DNA from 2 places in the Anaerocolumna chitinilytica genome. Region 2 is predicted to be linked to the other one. Evidence: riboswitches for the same ligand, from Rfam matches in the RefSeq annotation. Region 2 holds a riboswitch; the other holds the start of a gene.
What was found. A riboswitch is a leader RNA that binds a small molecule or an ion and turns the genes downstream of it on or off. The one in region 2 is predicted to bind lysine.
Positions count from the first base shown of each region.

Region 1: another riboswitch for lysine. It lies ahead of bsdcttw_RS12175 (transporter substrate-binding domain-containing protein); the one in region 2 lies ahead of dapA (4-hydroxy-tetrahydrodipicolinate synthase).

Region 1 is NZ_AP023368.1:2,806,879-2,810,298, forward strand. Features, by position in the region: gene bsdcttw_RS12170 (substrate-binding domain-containing protein) at 1-804, opposite strand, end outside; lysine riboswitch at 988-1,168, shown strand; gene bsdcttw_RS12175 (transporter substrate-binding domain-containing protein) at 1,286-2,128, shown strand; gene bsdcttw_RS12180 (amino acid ABC transporter permease) at 2,212-2,982, shown strand; gene bsdcttw_RS12185 (amino acid ABC transporter ATP-binding protein) at 3,006-3,420, shown strand, end outside.
Region 2 is NZ_AP023368.1:1,074,406-1,077,825, reverse strand. Features, by position in the region: gene dapB (4-hydroxy-tetrahydrodipicolinate reductase) at 59-826, opposite strand; gene dapA (4-hydroxy-tetrahydrodipicolinate synthase) at 993-1,883, opposite strand; lysine riboswitch at 2,042-2,218, opposite strand; gene bsdcttw_RS25215 (hypothetical protein) at 2,343-2,471, shown strand; guanidine-I (ykkC/yxkD leader) riboswitch at 2,743-2,841, shown strand; gene sugE (quaternary ammonium compound efflux SMR transporter SugE) at 2,945-3,265, shown strand; gene bsdcttw_RS04745 (single-stranded DNA-binding protein) at 3,357-3,420, opposite strand, start outside.

The DNA of each region.
Region 1 (3,420 bases), 1.7 Mb from region 2:
ATCTCCATCAAAGCCAATCAGCATGATTTTTCCGGTTTTACCTGCTTCTTCTAATGCTTTTGCAGCGCCCAGTGCCATACGGTCATTCTCACTGAAAACCACAGCCAGGTCATCCCCATAAGAGGCTAGTATGTTTTTCATGGCTTCATACCCCAGGTCTGTTCTGCCATCAGCGCGAAGTTCTTCTACAATATTGTAGCCACTTTCTGTCATAACTCTCTTAAAAGCATCACCTCTCTGGTTTGAAATTTCATTATTTTCTTGTGATCTAAGTATAGCGGTATTTTTACTTGTTATATTATTATTTTCAATCAGACGTAAAGCATATTCTGCGGCAAGAACCCCTCCGCCGAAGGAATCGGAAACAATAAAGGCATCATATAAGGAGCCACCTGTCCCTACATCCACTATTATTAGAGGAATACCTGCATTCTGGGCCATTGAAGAGATAAGTGGCATTGCATCCGGATTAAAAGGTGATATCACAAGTGCATCAATTCCTTGGGCTATCAGATTTGAGGCACCGTTAATCATCTCAGAGGTGCTGCTGTTTTGATTATGTGTGATAACGTTCATTTCAAGTTCTTTTGCTTTATCCAGTAATCCCTGCTGCATTTTATTAAAAAACTCATAATCGCTGTTATACACTGACCAGCCGATGGTATATGGTTTTGCCTGTACATTACTGCCTGCGGCAGGAGAGATAATGTGATGGTCATTGGAATGATGATCATATATTAACAGAAATAATAGAGTTACTGTAATTAAGAGAAGACCATTTAATATTTTTTTAGTCGGATTCATTCCATCAAGTCCTTTGTTCGTATATTAAAATATATATGCAAACGCTGGCTAACATACGCTAAATAAGAATAATATAAAACTGTCCTTTGATATCTTGTGACGAAAAAATGCAATGGAAGGATTGACAAGCTTAAATTTGTGATGTAAGATTAAGAACATAATTTGAATATAACCTCACTATGGCAGTGGGGTAGAGGCGCGATATTTAACAGTCTGATTGGAGCGGAGGAGCTTTGAAAATCATGAGAAGGAAATATCGCCGAAGTGGTAGTGTATCCTCAATACATACTGCTGGGTCTGTAGTGAAGAACTGCAGGACTGTCTTATCAGACAACCCGGTCTGATAAGTTGTGCTATCTCAACTGGGATTGTGAGGACTTTATTTAGAAAGTCCTTGTTAAAATGTAAGGACTTTTTTTATTGCAATCTATAAAGCAAAAACAAATATCCCGCTTAAGGGAATAATAAAGGAGAGATAATTATGAAAAAAAGAATGCTGGCAATAATAGCTATGACCTTATCCGTTGCCGCACTGCTTACGGCCTGCGGAACCAAGGATACCAACAGTACCGGTAGTGCTGCAGATGATAGTAATGTATTCCGTGTAGGTATGGAATGCGGATATGCCCCTTTTAACTGGACACAGATTGATAATTCGAATGGAGCTGTTCCTATAGATGGTGCATCAGAATTCGCAGGCGGATATGATATCGAAATCGCTAAGAAGATAGCTGATGGTCTGGGAAAGAAGCTCGTCGTAGTTAAAACAGAGTGGGACGGCCTTTTACCCGCATTAACTTCAGGAAAAATCGATGCTATTATTGCAGGTATGTCTCCTACGGCAGAAAGAAAAAAGGTAATTGATTTTACGGATAACTATTACAGATCAAATCTGGTAATGGTAGTAAAAAAAGGCGGAGCTTACGAGAATGCAACCTCTATTCAGGATTTTAAAGGAGCTAAAATTACAGCTCAGTTAAATACTTTTCACTATACTGTAATTGACCAGATTGATGGTGTTAAAAAAGAAGCTGCAATGGATAACTTCCCGGCGATGAGAGTTGCTTTGGAGTCCGGTATTATTGACGGCTATGTATCAGAGCGTCCTGAAGGAGTAAGTGCTTCTTCCGCAAATGATAAATTTGCAATGGTAGAATTCAAAGATGGTTTTAAAACTTCCGATGATGATACAGCTATAGCAGTCGGTGTGAAAAAGAACAGTGATTTAACTGCTAAGATAAACGAAATTCTGAAAGGAATTTCAGAAGATGACCGTACTAACATTATGGATACCGCTATAAAGAATCAGCCGGCAACCAAATAAGATTGCCGAAACGTATATTTATTAGAGGAGAAAACCGGGTGTGAAGTCTGCAGCCGGTTTTTCCCCTGACTTGGAGGAGAAGGATGAGTTTTACCGAAATAATTCAAACATTAAAAGACTACTGGCCTATGTTTTTAAGAGGTTCCTGGTCTACATTATATATATCTATAATCGGAACTGTTATAGGGTCAATAATCGGCTTGCTAATTGGTGTTATACGTACCATACCGGTGCCGGAAAGAGGAATTAAAAAAATCCTATTAGGTATCGTCAACGCTATTCTTTCCGCTTATATAGCAATATTCAGAGGTACACCAATGATTGTACAGGCTGTACTTATTTTCTATGGTTCAGCCGAAGCTTTGAAAATTGATATGAATAGAACCTTTGCAGCTATTTTCATTGTATCTATAAATACAGGTGCTTACATGTCCGAGATCGTTCGAGGTGGTATTATATCTGTTGATAGAGGACAGTTTGAAGCAGCACAGGCTATTGGTATGAACCATATAAAAACAATGATATATATTGTACTGCCCCAGGTTATCCGAAATATCTTACCGGCTACTGGTAATGAATTTGTAATCAATATTAAGGATACTTCTGTGTTAAGTGTAATTTCTGTGTCAGAATTATTCTTCCAGTCTAAATCTATAGCAGGAGCTACGTTCCATTATTATGATACTTTCTTTATTACCTGTATTATTTACTTTATAATGACCTTTACTATTACTAAGATTCTTAGATACGCTGAAAAGAAACTGGACGGCCCGGATAATTATATACTTCTTGGCAACCAAATGCAGGTAGAAAAGCCGGAAGATGGTGTTAGAAGAGCGAAGGCCGCGAAATAATGGCAGAGAGGAAAGTAATGAAAATGAAGGACAATATAATTGAAGTAAAACACCTTAGCAAATCCTTTGGTGATCATGATGTATTAAAAGATATTGATTTTAATGTTAGCAAAGGAGAAGTAATCTGCATTATCGGTTCCTCCGGTTCCGGTAAATCAACACTGCTCCGCTGTATTAACCTTTTAGAGAAACCCTCCGGCGGGGAGATATCTTACAATGGTGAGAATATCCTGGATGATAAGCATGATCTCTATAAATATCGTACAAAGTTAGGTATGGTGTTCCAGCAATTTAATCTATTTAACAATTACAATGTTTTGGACAATTGTATAATTGGACAGCTAAAAGTCTTAAAAAGAAATAAAGAAGAGGCGAAAGAAGTTGCTTTAAAATATCTAAAAACTGTTGGAATGGACCAGTATATCAATGCGAAGCCAA
Region 2 (3,420 bases):
AGCCCGCTTCCACATTTAAAGATACTAATATAAAAATACTGCTTATACTCTTATAAAATTATCTTTCGTTTGTACCGATAACATCCTGCATACTATAAAGCCCAGGGTTCTGTCCTTTAATAAACTTCGCCGCTGACAAAGCTCCTTTTGCAAAAATTGCTCTGGAATAAGCAATATGCTTAACCTCAACCACTTCATCCAGTCCTGCAAATATTACCTCATGATCTCCTACGATACTTCCTCCTCTGACTGCAGCAATACCGATTTCATTCACCCCGCGTTTTTCTCTGACATCCGTACGGTCGTAAACATAATCGTAATCCCCGCCCAATTCCTCATTCATAGAATCAGCCAGCAGGAGTGCTGTTCCAGAAGGAGCATCCACCTTCTGATTATGATGCTTTTCTACGATTTCAATATCAAAACCTCCGTTACTAAGTACCCTTGCCGCCTCTTTGATTAATTTAATCATCGTATTAACACCCAAAGACATATTTGCAGAACGAAGAACTGCCACTTTCTCTGCCGTTTGTTTTACCGCCTGGATATTTTCTTCCGAAAGCCCGGTTGAGCAAAGGATAATCGGAGTACCGGTACTAATACTATAATCTAACATTTCCTGTAAACCATTTGGAGAAGAGAAATCTATGATTACGTCCCCTTTTTCCTTTAACTTCGAAAAGGTATCATAAACGGGATAAGCATTTTCAAAACGATTGCTTACATCCACTCCCGCGATAATCTCGGTCTCTTCGTCGCTTTTTGCAAGCTTGGTAATTTCCTGACCCATACGGCCGTTACAGCCGCGTAATATTATACGAACCATTTTAAGTCTTGACCTCTTTTCTTTCAGTACCTTTTTTTCACTCATGTTCCTATCTGTTAATAAATGTTTATCTTACCGATTAAGACAGGATACTAAGATATTTATGCTTCATTATACTGTAATTATATAATAAAATACCCATATTTTCCATTATAATTATCTTTTTTTACACTACTGCAATACCGCAATCCTTCATAGCCTTCATCAGCCTTTCTGCGTTGGCTTCTTCCATCTCAGTTAACGGACTTCTGAGGCTGCCTACCTGAAAGCCCATCAGATTCAATGCTTTCTTTACCGGAATTGGATTCACTTCACAAAAGAGTGCTTCAATTAAAGGTATCAGCTTTAACTGTGTTTCCAGACTTTTTTTGATATCACCTTTTAGGAAGTCTGCTACAATATCGTGAGTCTGTCTTGGGAGTATATTGGAAAGCACCGAGATAACGCCAATTCCTCCTAAGGACAGCAAGGGTACTACCTGGTCGTCATTTCCTGAATAAAGATCAATCTCTCCCTTTGTACGATGCATCAATTCCACAACCTGTGAGATATTTCCACTGGCTTCCTTAATTCCTACAATGTTATCCACATTTTGAAAAAGCTCTGCCACCGTAGAGGGCATAAGATTACAGCCTGTTCTGCCGGGGACATTATAAAGAATGATAGGCAGATCCACTGCCTTTGCTATCATAGTAAAGTGTTGCACCAGCCCTTTTTGTGTTGCTTTATTATAGTAAGGTGTCACTAAGAGAAGCCCGTCTGCCCCTGCCCGCCTTGCATCATCTGAAAGCTCTATGGCTGTTTGTGTACAGTTAGAGCCGGTACCCGCTATTACCGGCACTCTTCCTGCTACCTTGTCCACTGTATAACGGATACATTCCATATGCTCTTTTTCAGTGAGAGTAGAGGATTCACCGGTTGTACCGCAAATGATAATACTGTCCGTACTGTTTTCAATCTGGTAATCAATCAATTCTCCCAGTTTTTCATAGTTCACATTCAATTTCTCATCAAAAGGGGTTACAATTGCAACTCCTGCTCCTTTAAATATTGCCATAGAGGCACCTCCTATTTTTTACTCATTTTCTTTTGGCAAAGAAAAGGGCAAATGTGTGTCCGTCTTCACTGGACTCACAAATAAAAAAAGCCGGCTAACGAGCCGACACCAAAGAATCACATGAAATTCCTCCTTGCAGGAGAAATAAAGTTAACAATTCTTCAGGCAGCACTCCATCAAAAACTTGATGACAGTCATACAGCTCTTAACTGTATGCCCAACAAAGAAAAAGCATAATTCTTCTTCATTTCGGCACCTTTTCCTTTCCACAGCAATCCTCTATGTTCTGCCATATCCTGCTATGTACTCTTAAAAAATGCACCTCTACCAAAATTACGTTATTGAGTTTAATACACCCTTATATTAACATTATGATTTTTTAATGTCAAATATAATTTTATGTATGGGGGAGTTTTTGGGGGTGGACGATGACCAGGGGATGGGATTGGGAGGATTTGATTGCTCGGGAACCCTTACTCCACTAAAGGTGCAGAAAATGTAACTGACAGGCAGTCCAGTGCCAAACTCGCCGTAACTATTATGAAAGCGGATGACTTCTGCGCTCAAACATGGCACTGGCCTGCCTAGTTACCTTTCCTGCACCTTAAGTGTCATAAGGAACCCCTCGAGACCAAATCCTCCCAATCCCATCCCCTGGTCATCTGTTTACCGGTTAAAGTTTGGTACTGCTTTGACTGTCAGTTGCATTTTCTGGCACTTTAGTGGAGTTAGGTCTCCGAGCAATCAAGCACCAGAACAAATCTTCTGACCCTCGTCCGTCCCCATTAACTGCCCCTTACAATATAACCCTTGACTTTACCTAAAATCTTTCGTATCATAAACTCAGGTAAATTACATAGCAGAAGTTTTATAGGGTTCCGCAATATTCGTGTATTGGTCAGGTCCAAGATAAAACGCGCAGTTTATGCGTTCACGGAAGGATAAAAGCCTGGGAGATATTTCTTAATATCATCCCGGGCTTTTCTTTTTTGCTTTTTTACCTGGTAAATGTTCTGTCGGATATCCGCCAGAGATTAACCCTTAAGAAAAGGAGCGATTGTATGAAATGGTTCTACTTAGTTATTGCGGGCATTTGTGAGGTATGGTGGGCTGTGGGGTTAAAATATTCTCACGGGTTTACAAGACTTGTCCCTAGTTTTTTGACAATAGCCGGTATGGCGGCAAGCTTTTATTTTCTTTCCCTGGCTCTAAAAAGCCTTCCCTTGGGAACTGCCTACGCCATATGGACGGGGATTGGCACAATCGGAACTGCAATTCTTGGAATTATACTGTTTAAAGAACCGGTTGATATACTTAGGATATTATGTATGGGCTTCATTTTGACTGGAATTATCGGTTTAAAACTGGTCTCTTCCCATTAAGATCAAAAAACCTGGGACTTCTTACAGCCCCAGGTTTTTTTGTTTGTATTGTAGGAGTTTACTAATAATAATCTATGTCCGGACAAACATTTTAATATTCATCCAGATATTCTAACTTGCTTACGGATACCTCATAAGCAATACGCTTCTCGAAA